2 regions of the Agrobacterium sp. DKPNP3 genome follow, and region 1 is predicted to be linked to the other one. Evidence: riboswitches for the same ligand, from Rfam matches in the RefSeq annotation. Region 1 holds a riboswitch; the other holds the start of a gene.
What was found. Region 1 has a riboswitch for cobalamin ahead of ACUTJJ_RS03370 (DUF1636 family protein). Riboswitches for the same ligand answer to the same signal wherever they lie in the genome.
Positions count from the first base shown of each region.

Region 2: linked by a shared signal. The riboswitch ahead of bluB (5,6-dimethylbenzimidazole synthase) and the one ahead of ACUTJJ_RS03370 (DUF1636 family protein) in region 1 are both predicted to bind cobalamin.

Region 1 covers NZ_JBQYSN010000007.1:1,158-6,812, reverse strand. Annotated here, with positions in the region: gene ACUTJJ_RS03380 (cobyric acid synthase) at 1-1,252, opposite strand, end outside; gene cobO (cob(I)yrinic acid a,c-diamide adenosyltransferase) at 1,254-1,871, opposite strand; cobalamin riboswitch at 1,999-2,211, shown strand; gene ACUTJJ_RS03370 (DUF1636 family protein) at 2,330-2,755, shown strand; gene cobW (cobalamin biosynthesis protein CobW) at 2,752-3,789, shown strand; partial or broken gene cobN (cobaltochelatase subunit CobN) at 3,845-5,655, shown strand, end outside.
Region 2 covers NZ_JBQYSN010000025.1:21,023-26,677, forward strand. Annotated here, with positions in the region: gene ACUTJJ_RS09570 (NADP-dependent malic enzyme) at 1-1,491, shown strand, start outside; gene ACUTJJ_RS09575 (DUF2865 domain-containing protein) at 1,627-2,727, shown strand; gene bluB (5,6-dimethylbenzimidazole synthase) at 2,911-3,648, opposite strand; cobalamin riboswitch at 3,744-3,926, opposite strand; gene ACUTJJ_RS09585 (TolB family protein) at 4,053-4,883, opposite strand; gene ACUTJJ_RS09590 (glyoxalase superfamily protein) at 5,068-5,445, shown strand.

The sequences.
Region 1 (5,655 bases):
CGCCATCGTCATGTCCATTGATCGTCGAAAACGGCAGTTCGCCCGCTATTCCCGTGGTTTCCCCGACATGCATTTCATAGCCGGATAAACTAACGCCATCAAAACTTGCGCCGTGAACGGAAACGAGCCGCTTGTCACCCGTCAAAACCGTGTCGACATCAAGCAGGCCGAGCCCCTCGACAGTCGCCGGCGGTCCCTCGATGCCGTCAGGATCGGCAACGGTTTTTCCAAGCATCTGGTATCCACCGCAAAGGCCGAGAACGTAGCCGCCGCGCCTCACATGCGCCTTTATATCAATGTCCAGGCCCGCATCTTTCAGCACGGCAAGATCGGCAATTGTGGATTTCGAGCCGCAAAGCAGAACCAACTGGCAATCGGCGGGGATCGTCTCACCGGGCCGTATACGGATGAGTTCTACATCCGCTTCCATGTCGAGGGGATCGAGATCGTCGAAATTGGAAATATGCGGTAGGATCGGCACGGCGATGCGGATTTTTGCGTCCTGTTTTAGCTCTGTGGGGCCGGAAAGTCCAAGCGCATCTTCCGCTGGCAGCTTTCTCGCGTCGGCAAAGTGCGGCAGAAGGCCGATGGAGGCCCAGCCGGTCTTTTCCGAAATTATTTGCATCCCGTCCGCAAACAGCTCCGGATCGCCGCGAAAACGGTTGACGATGAAACCTTCGATCATCGCCACGTCATCGACGTCGAGCACCGCCCTGGTCCCGACGAGGCTGGCGATGACACCGCCGCGGTCGATATCGCCGATCAGGATCACCGGCGCATCGGCCGCGCGGGCAAAACCCATGTTGGCGATGTCGTTGGCGCGCAGGTTGATTTCGGACGCGCTGCCAGCCCCTTCCACCAGCACCAGATCGGCCTGTTGTTTCAGGTGCTCGAAACTATCAAGCACGCGCGGCATCAGCCCGGCCTTCATATGCTGATAATCGGCCGCCTTGGCATTACCGATGATCTTGCCCTGCACGACCACCTGTGCGCCGGTTTCGCTTTGCGGCTTCAGCAGCACCGGGTTCATGTGCACGGAAAGCGGCACGCCCGCCGCCCGCGCCTGTAGCGCCTGCGCACGGCCGATCTCGCCACCATCCGCGGTGACAGCGGCATTGTTCGACATGTTCTGCGGCTTGAACGGCACGACGGAGAGGCCGCGTCGGGTGAATGCGCGGGCAAGGCCGGCCACCATCAGCGATTTGCCGACATCCGAGCCCGTTCCCTGAAACATCAGCACCCGTGCAACCATGTCAGAATTCAATCCCCGCCTGCGCCTTCACGCCCGCCTTGAAGTGGTGTTTAACGAGGGTCATTTCCGTCACCATATCCGCCGCGTCGATCAGCGGCTGCTTGGCATTGCGGCCGGTGACGATGACGTGCAAATCCGGCCGGCGGCTGGACAGTGTCTCAACAACCTCCGCCAACGGCAGGTAGTCGTAACGCAAGGCGATGTTCAGTTCGTCCAGAACCAGAAGGCCGATCGTTTCATCGGCCATCAGAGCCTTGGCCTCCTCCCATGCCTTCGTAGCCGCTGCGACATCACGTTTCAGATCCTGCGTGTCCCAGGTGAACCCTTCGCCCATGGTGCGCCACACGATCCTGTCGCCGAACAAGCTCAGGGCCTGCTGTTCGCCTGTCGACCAGGCACCCTTGATGAACTGAACGATGCCGACCCTTCGCCCGGTGCCGAGCATTCGCAGGGCGAGGCCGAAGGCCGCTGTGGACTTGCCCTTGCCGGGACCCGTATTGATCATCAGCAGACCTTTTTCGATCGTCTTTTCAGCAACCTCGGCGTCCTGCACCGTCTTGCGATTGACCATTTTCTGCCGGTGGCGCTCGGCTTCGTTGGCGCTGATGTCGCGTGTCATTCAATTTCCTCTTCTTCCACCTGTGCGGAGTCGCCCGCCACAGGAGCGGCGACTATACCCAATTTGCCGCACCCGGCAATCTGCCGTGCCGATGGCTCGCGGCATTGACCCATGCTTCCGTTCAGCCTAAGGGTAAGGGACTGACGGTCTTTTCCCGGCAACGGGAAAAGCTAAGAGGGAACACGGTTCCACCCCAACGATGGGTCATTCCGTGGCTGCCCCCGCAACTGTAAGCGGTAAGCCCGCACCGTAAAGCCACTGGACCCGCAATGGGTTCGGGAAGGCGGTGCCAAGGCGTCAAGCCGCGAGCCAGGAGACCTGCCGTTTCAGGAAAAACGTCTGCCGGGCGGGGTGCTCCGGTCAGTCGGTTCGTTCGAAGGTTCGGCTTGCGGCCACCCGCGTGCCGTCTTTGAAATCCGCACCCCAAGATTTTTGCAAGGCGCGGGAAACGATACGGCTTGGATATTTCAGCGACATCTTCTTCCACCAGCGGAAATACGCAGGACGAAACGGCGCCCGGCGTGACCGTTTTCATTTGCAGAAGCTGCCGTGATGAAGCCGATGCCAATGTGGAACCGCGCCCGGGTTCGCGCCTCGTCGAAGCCGTCATGGCAAAGGCTGAGGAAGCGGGTGTCACGGTTCGTTCCGTCAACTGCCTTGCCAATTGCAAGCGCGGCCTCAGCGCCGTGCTGCGCAGCGCCAACGGCTGGTCCTACGTCTTTGGCGGGCTGACAACCGACGGCGCTGATGATTTGCTGGCCGGGGCGAAACTGCTTGCTGCCGCCTCCGATGGCCTGATGCCGTGGCGCGGCCGCCCCGAATCCTTAAAGCGCGGCATGGTCGCGCGCATTCCGCCTTTCGATTTTACCGAGGAGAGATCATGAGCACCCTTCTGGACCGCGTTCCCTGCACCATCGTTACCGGCTTTCTGGGGGCTGGCAAGACCACGCTGCTGCGCGGCCTTCTCGAAAAACTTGACGGCAAGCGGCTCGCCATCATCGTCAACGAGTTCGGCGACATCGGCATTGACGGCGAAATCCTCAAAGGCTGCGGCATTGAAAGCTGCCCCGAGGAAAACATCGTCGAGCTGGCCAATGGCTGCATCTGCTGCACGGTGGCGGATGATTTCCAGCCTGCGATCGAACAAATCCTCAGCCGCCAGCCGAAGGTGGAGCACATTCTCATCGAGACCTCGGGTCTCGCCCTGCCCAAGCCGCTGGTACAGGCCTTCCAGTGGCCGGCCATCAAGAGCCGGGTTACTGTCGATGCCGTGGTGGCCGTGGTGGATGGGGCTGCGCTTGCCGAGGGCCAGGTGGCTCACGACATGGAGGCGCTCGCCGCCCAGCGCGCCAATGACGAAGCGCTCGACCACGACGACCCTGTCGAAGAGGTTTTCGAGGATCAGGTCGCCTGCGCCGATCTCATCGTGCTCACAAAGGCTGATCTTCTTGACGTTGCTGGCTTGGAAAAGGCCAAGGCGCATATTCTCGACCATCTGCCGAAGGCGGCAAAGATCGTCGTGGCCTCCAATGGCGCCATCGACCCTGCCGTGCTGATCGGCCTTGGCCTTGCCGTCGAAGACGATATTGAAAACCGCCGCACCCATCATGACGGCGAACTTGACCACGAGCATGATGATTTCGACAGCTTCGTCATTGATCTGCCGGCTGTTGCCGATCCGGAAGCCCTTGCGATCCGCATTGCCGAAACGGCAGCGGCTGAGAATGTCCTGCGTATCAAGGGCTTCATCGAGGTATCCACCAAGCCGATGCGGTTGCAGGTGCAAGCCGTCGGTAGCCGCGTGAACCACTATTACGATCGGCCGTGGGCCGCAGGTGAAGAGCGCCGCAGCCGCCTTGTCGTCATCGGCGAAAAGGGCATCAACCGTGAGAAGATCGAGCAGATGCTGGCTGCCTGACACACGCATTTATCCGGGCGCAAGCAGCGACAGACGTCTGATGGACATGCTTTAGATGCATATTCTTGCCACCACATCATCGTCCCTGGACGACCTGATCGAGCCGGTTGACCTCAACCAGCCTCGCTCAGATGTGGTGATGCTGTCTTTTTCAGCAAGCGATCTGGCAGGGCTGGAACAGGCTTGGCGACAGGCGGAGGACGCGTCGACCACCCTTTCCTGCGCCAACTTGTCAGAGCTTCGGCATCCCATGTCGGTCGATCTTTGGATCGAAAAGACGGCGGAGCACGCGCGCGCGATCCTTATCCGGATTCTCGGCGGCGCGGAGCGCTGGCGTTACGGCGTCGACCAGCTTTCCATGCTCGCGCGGCGACGTGGCATCAGGCTTCTGCTCCTGCCGGGCGAATGCAGCGAGCGGGACGAAAAACTGGAGGCTGCTTCTAGCGTCGGTCAAGACATTTTAGTGTCCGCTCTTTCGTTCTTCCGCGAGGGCGGGCAGGAAAATATGCGCCGCCTCGCCGCTGGTCTTGCTGCCCTAGCAAGGGGTGGGGTTTGGCCCGAGATCATGGCCGAACCGTTGCCAAAAGTCGGTTTTTACCGCCCGGGTTCAGGCGTGGTGGACAGGTTGCAAGCCTGTGCCGGCTTTGCCGTCGGCGCTCCGGTTCTGCCCATTCTCTTTTATCGCTCCATGCTTTTGGCGAATGATGTCGCGCCCGTGGATGCCCTGTACGAGGCGCTGTCGCGCCGCGGCTTTGCGCCCGTTCCGATTTTTGTCAGCGGCCTGAAGGATCGCGAGGCGATCCGTTTTCTCGCGACCGTGTTGCCCGATATCGCGCCCGCCGCCATCGTTGCTGGGACCGCTTTTGCCAGTCAGACGGATGATGAAGGGGAAACCTTGTTCGACCGGATGGGCGTTCCGGTGTTTCAAGTGGTGATGGCAACGACGCGACGGGATGGCTGGGCGGAAAACGCCCGCGGTCTCAACCCTTCCGATCTTGCGATGCATGTGGTCCTGCCGGAATTGGATGGCCGGATTCTCGCCGGTGCGATCTCATTCAAACAGCCGCGCATGGTCGGTGGCACGAGCCTGATCAATGTCCCCGAGCTTGACCGTGTCGAACAGGTGGCAAACCGTATTGCCGCTTTGCTGCGCTTGCGGAGTGCTGCTGCTCGGGATCGCCGGATCATTGTCCTGATGCCTGACTATCCCGGTGCCGCGCCGGGGCGAACCGGCTACGCCGTCGGTCTCGATGTGCCGCAAAGCGTTCTCGAAATATTGCGTGATCTGAAGCAGGCGGGCTATACGGTGGAGGACATTCCCGAAACGGCTCGAACACTGCTCGAACGGGTCGACGCCCAGGAAGCTACGGTCGATCTGTCCATTTATGAGGAGTTTCTTTCCGGACTACCGCTGGCAGCTGCCGCTTCAATTACTGCAACGTGGGGCGCTGCAGGCGATGACGAGGGGTTGACGGAAGGCGCTTTTCGGTTTCGGGCCGCCCGCTTCGGCAATGTGATTGTGGCGCTTGCGCCAGACCGCGGGCGCAATGAGGATAGACGGGTGGATTATCATGACCCGGCGCTCCCGCCTCGGCATGCCCTTGTTGCTTTCGGTGTATGGATGCAGCGGGTGGCCGATGCCCATGCGATCGTCCATGTGGGTGCGCACGGCACGCTGGAATGGTTGCCTGGCAAGACGGTGGCGCTTTCGCGAGATTGTTTCCCCGAAATCGTCACCGGTTCATTGCCCGTCGTCTACCCTTTCATCGTGTCAAATCCTGGTGAAGCGGCGGTGGCAAAGCGGCGGATCGCGGCCGTGACGATCGGGCATGTTCCTCCCGTGCTGGTCAATGCCGGGCTTTCACC
Region 2 (5,655 bases), on a different contig from region 1:
TCGGCGGCAGGCGTCCTGAAGCCGGAACTGCTGGAGCGCATGGCGGAGAACCCGCTCATCCTCGCGCTTGCCAATCCGAAGCCTGAAATCATGCCGGAAGAGGCGCGTGCCGCCCGCCCGGATGCGATGATCTGCACCGGCCGCTCGGACTTCCCGAACCAGGTCAACAACGTCCTCTGCTTCCCCTATATCTTCCGCGGCGCGCTCGATTGCGGCGCAACAACGATCAACGAAGAAATGAAGATGGCCGCGGTGCAGGCCATCGCCGAATTGGCGCGTGAGGAAGTCTCCGAAGTGGCCGCCAAGGCTTACAGCGGCGAAACGCCGATCTTCGGCCCGACCTACCTCATCCCCTCGCCCTTCGATCCGCGCCTTATCCTGCGCATTGCGCCGGCCGTTGCCCGTGCTGCCGCCGCAAGCGGCGTCGCCGCCCGGCCGATCACCGACTTCGAAGCCTATCTCGACCAGCTGAACCGCTTCGTCTGGCGCTCGGGCTTCATCATGAAGCCGGTCTTCAACGCCGCCAAAGCTGCCGAAAAGAAGCGTATCATCTTTGCCGAAGGCGAAGACGAACGCGTACTGCGCGCCGCCCAGGTGCTGCTGGAAGAGGGCACCGGCATCCCGATCCTCATCGGTCGCCCGCAGATCATCGAAACGCGCCTGAAGCGCTTCGGCCTGCGCATCCGCCCGCATGCGGATTTCGCCGTGGTCAACCCGGAAGACGATCCGCGCTACCGTGAATATGTGGATGATTATTTCGCCCTCGTCGGTCGCGCCGGCATCAACCCGGAAGCCGCCCGCACCATCGTGCGCACCAACTCCACCGTCATCGGTGCGCTGTCGGTGAAGCGTGGCGAAGCGGATGCGCTGATCTGTGGTCTGGAAGGCCGTTATGACCGGCATCTGCGTGACGTGAACCAGATCATCGGCAAGCAGGAAAGTGTGCGCTCCTTTGCGGGCCTCAGCCTTCTCATTACCCAGCAGGGCGCGCTGTTCCTCACCGATACCTTCGTCAACAACGACCCGACGTCAGAAGAAGTGGCCGAGATGGCGATCCTTGCGGCGAAGGAAATCCGTCGTTTCGGCATTACGCCGAAGATCGCGCTCGCCAGCCATTCCAACTTCGGCTCGCGTGACTCGGAAAGCGCCCGCAAGATGCGCCGCGCACTGAAGATCATCCAGCAGGCAGCGCCGGAACTGGAAGTGGATGGTGAGATGCAGGGCGGCTCGGCACTCTCCGAAGCGCTGCGCAAGCGTGCCATGCCCAACAGCGTGTTGACCGGCGAGGCGAACCTGCTGGTCTTCCCGAACCTCGATGCCGCCAATATCACGCTGGGTGTCACCCGCACCTTGACGGAAGGCCTGCATGTCGGCCCGATCCTGCTCGGCACGGCCCTGCCCGCCCACATCCTGTCGCCCAGCGTCACCTCGCGCGGCGTTGTCAACATGGCGGCCTTTGCCGTGGTGCAGGCCTCGCACCCTTCGGTGTGATGAAGGCGCATTAACGCAGTTTTGAACATGCTGTTGCCGCATTGCGGCAACAGCTTATGTTATCTTCCTGAAACACGGATTTCCTGAAGCGTAACACCCCTGCCACCGGCCGGGGACATCAAACGGATCGCACAATTGACCCGGCGCAGCCGCATCATCGGCCTCCTGCTTCCCCTGGTTCTCATGGCTCCTGCCGCCGCTTTTGCGGATCAGGTCTGCGATACGCTTTATCAACAGCTGCGCGAGCCGCCGCGTGTCATCGGCAACACGGCCGATGTGCGGCGTTACGCCAATGCGCTCGCCCGCCAGAATATCGTCATCCGCAAGATCAGGAACGACATGCGCAGCTATGGCTGCTCATCAGGCAGCGTCATCGTTTATGGCAATCCCAATGCCAGCCTCTGCGCCGAGATCGGCGATGCGCTGGTGGATGCCGAGGCCGAACGTGACGCGATCATCCGCGATCGCGACGACGCCATGGCGGCAGCGCGCAGTGACGACGTCGACGTGAGGCGCGAGCGCATTCTCGCCGCCCTCGATGCCAATGGCTGCACGACGATGCCGGAAACGGACACGCAACCGCCGCAGGCTCCCGATGTGACCCGGTATCCCGATGCCTTCAGGCAGAATGGCGATGAGCCGGGACAGGCGGGCCTTTCGCCTTACCCCAACGCCGCCGCCGAGGGCGGGCTTCGAACGCTCTGCGTGCGCACCTGCGACGGATCGTTCTTCCCGATCGCCTCCAATGCATCGCCGCTTGATTTCCGCGCCCAGGCCGAGCAATGCCAGAAAATGTGCCCGGGAACGGAGACGGAGCTTTATTTCCACTCCATGACGGATCAGGAAACAGCAGACATGGTGTCCGCTGAAACCGGCAAACCCTACAGGGATCTGCCGACCGCCTTCGCCTATCGCAATTCTTCCGCAAAAGCGCCCGGCTGCGCCTGCAACATGGCCGCCTATCACGAGGAGATGCAAAAGCAGGAACAGGCGTCCCGGCCGGAAGCGGATAAGCCCTATTCCAGCATCACCACCATTCCATCGCCGCAAGGTGACAAGGCTCCGAAGCCCGCCGAGCAGCAGGCCGCAAAGCCGCCTGAACAACCCGTTCCCGAACGCGACTATGACCCGAACGATGCAAAAGTCCGCATCATCGGACCTAAATTCCTGCCGGACCAGACCGGCAAGATAGACCTGAAGAACCCGGCGCTGAAGGGCATCCAGCCGCAGCAGTGAAATCTCTTGCGCGCGTGTAATGGGGCGAGCGCGCGAGGCGTATTTCTTCTCCCCGCCGGGGAGAAGGTCGCGGCAGCGGGATGAGGGGCAAGCTCTCCGAAAATCTCTACCGTTACACCCTCATCCGACCCTTCGGGCCACCTTCTCCCCGGCGGGGAGAAGAAATGACGGCAATGTCCCGACCTATTCGCAGGCCTCCGTGTCTACGCCCCCACCCCAGCGGTTACGAAACACAAGCTCTTCCAGCGGCACGCGCTGCCGCCAGCCCTTCACCGCCAGCTCCGGTTCGGTATAAAGCGTATCGACGCGACCGAGGCACAGCCAGGCAACGATCTCGATGTGATCGGGAATATCCAGAATGGCCCTGATATCGCTGTCGTGGAAAATGCTGACCCAACCAACGCCGACGCCTTCGGCGCGGGCGGCGAGCCAGAGGTTCTGGATGGCGCAGACGGTGGAATAGACATCCGTGCGTGGATTATGGGTGCGGCCCAGCACCACCTTGCCACCCCGTGTCGGATCGCAGGTGACGCAGATGCTGAGCGGGGCCTTGCGGATACCCTCAAGCTTCAGGCTGCGGTAGAGCGCCTGCTTCTCGCCCTCAAACATCGCCGCCGCCTCTTCATTGGCGCGGCTGAAGGCCACCCATGCCGCCTGGCGCACGGCGCCGTCGGTGACGAGGGTGAAATTCCATGGCTGCATGAAACCGACAGAGGGAGCGGCATGCGCCGCTTTCAGGAGGCGCTCGACGAGATCGTCCGGCAGCGGGTCTGGCAGGAACTGGTCGCGCACATCACGCCGCGTCTCGATGGCGCGGTAGATCGCCTCGCGCTCGTCGCTGGAAAACGGGCGGGCGGGTGAAAGCGAGTGATCCAACGGATTGGCGTCAGGTGGCGTTGTGAAGGGCGGTTCGGTCGGCATCGTTTATCCCTAACAATGCGGGCGGGCCGGTGCCGAAACCATGGAAGGTTCGCAGCGACGACTCGCTTTCCATCAACCTGCCGCCGTCCGCGCGGTTCGGTCTATTTTGCCAGGCCGGTCTTCTGACTAGGCTTCATCCGCCCCTTTCGCCTTCCCGAATAACTTCAGTGGCATGTGAAAAAGGGCATCCGCCTCACAGCGTTGGGCACGTTCCGGTCTCTCACCGGATTCCCGATTCTCCCGCCGCAAAGGCGGGCACCTGACCGTTGAAGCTATGGGCAAAATAGCGTGCGAACGCAAGTGTCGCCAAGGCCGCGCGACAATATGACCGTGCTCCCCACCTCCGTCATTCCGGCCCTGAGCCGGAGTGAAGGGAGGGGGTACACCGCCTCGTCAGAACCGCATCACGCCACCGGAAAGTACCTGACATAAGCGAACTCATCCCCATCCGGCGACCAGTTGGGCGAATTCATCGTGCCCTGCCCGCCGAAAAGCTCGAACAACGTTTCCACATTGCCGCCGTCCACATCCATCAGCCGCACGCGTACATCGAGATCGCGCGGATGGTCGAAAACGTCGCCATCATAGGAAATGAAGACAACCTTGTCTCCTTTTGGTGACGGGTGCGGAAACCAGTCGCCATAGGGGCTGTCGGTGACACGCTCCACGGCTGAGCCATCCACCCGCACTCGCCAGATCTGCATCTGCCCCGTGCGGCTGGAATTGAAATAGATCCACATACCGTCAGGCGAATAATCGGGGCCGTCATTGCGGCCTTCACCATGGGTAAGGCGTGTTTCAACGCCGCTGTCTATGTCCATGGAATAGATATCGAAAACCTGATCGCGAATGCCGCAATACGCAAAACCTTTCCCATCCGGCGACCAGCCGTGCCAGTAAGAAGGCAGGTTTTTCGTCATCAGCCGCGGCGCACCGCCGGCCGAGGAGAGAAGATAGATGGCGCTCTTGCCGAACTCCACCTTATCGGAAATGGCGTAAAGCGAACCGTCGGGCGAAATACCGTGGTCGTTGTTGCACTGCGTCGCGAAACCCGTATCGACCTTTTGTGGCGACGCGTCACCGGAAAGGGACAGGCGGTAAAGCAGCCCTTCGCTGTTCAGCAGCAGGTATTTCCCATCCGGCGACCAGTTCGGCGCTTCGAACAGCTCAGGCGTCTGCCAAATCACCCGCATCTGCCGGGTGCGGATGTTGAAGATTTCGATGGAGCTGCGCATTCTGCCTCCCGGGCTTGTCAATGTTCCGACCGCAACGGCGCAGACATTCCATTTGAATCCGTCGCCGCCGTGGCTATGATCCTAGGGCGGCAGGCACCGTCCTGCAAATTCAAACCGGAAAAAACGCCTGTGCCCCGGCACCGTCCGCGGCCCTCCCCGTTTCTCCCAGATCCGAGGTTCCGCGATGAATACCATCGCCGATCACGGCATCCGCTTCGGTCGGATCGCCGCAATGCTTCCTGTCAAGAATATCGAAAAGGCCCATGATTTTTATGTCGGTGTTCTCGGTTTCGAAAAGACCTTCGAAAACGGCAACCCCGTCGGCTTCATGATCCTGAAACAGGGCAATGCCGAGCTGCACCTGACATTGCAGCCGGCGCACAGAGCCGCGCCCTTCAACGTCGCGCATATGATGGTCAGCGATGTCGATGCGCTGCACACGCTTTGCAAGAAACATGGGCTGCGCATGATCAAGGGCTTGCAGGACAAGGAGTATGGCCTCAGGGCCTTTGTGTTTGAAGACCCTGACGGCAACCGCATCGATGTGGGGCAGGCTATTTAAGGCGAGTGAACGGCGCGGGGTTTTCTCCGCGCCGCTTGCTTAAACGCGAAGGCTTGTTGTGGAACGAGCGCATGCCCCTCGTTTCTTCTCCCCGCCGCGGAGAAGTCCGCGGCAGCGGGATGGGGGGCAAGGGCAGTGAGTTACGGCAACGTTGCCCCCTCATCCGACCCTTCGGGCCACCTTCTCCCCGGCGGGGAGAAGAAATAGGCC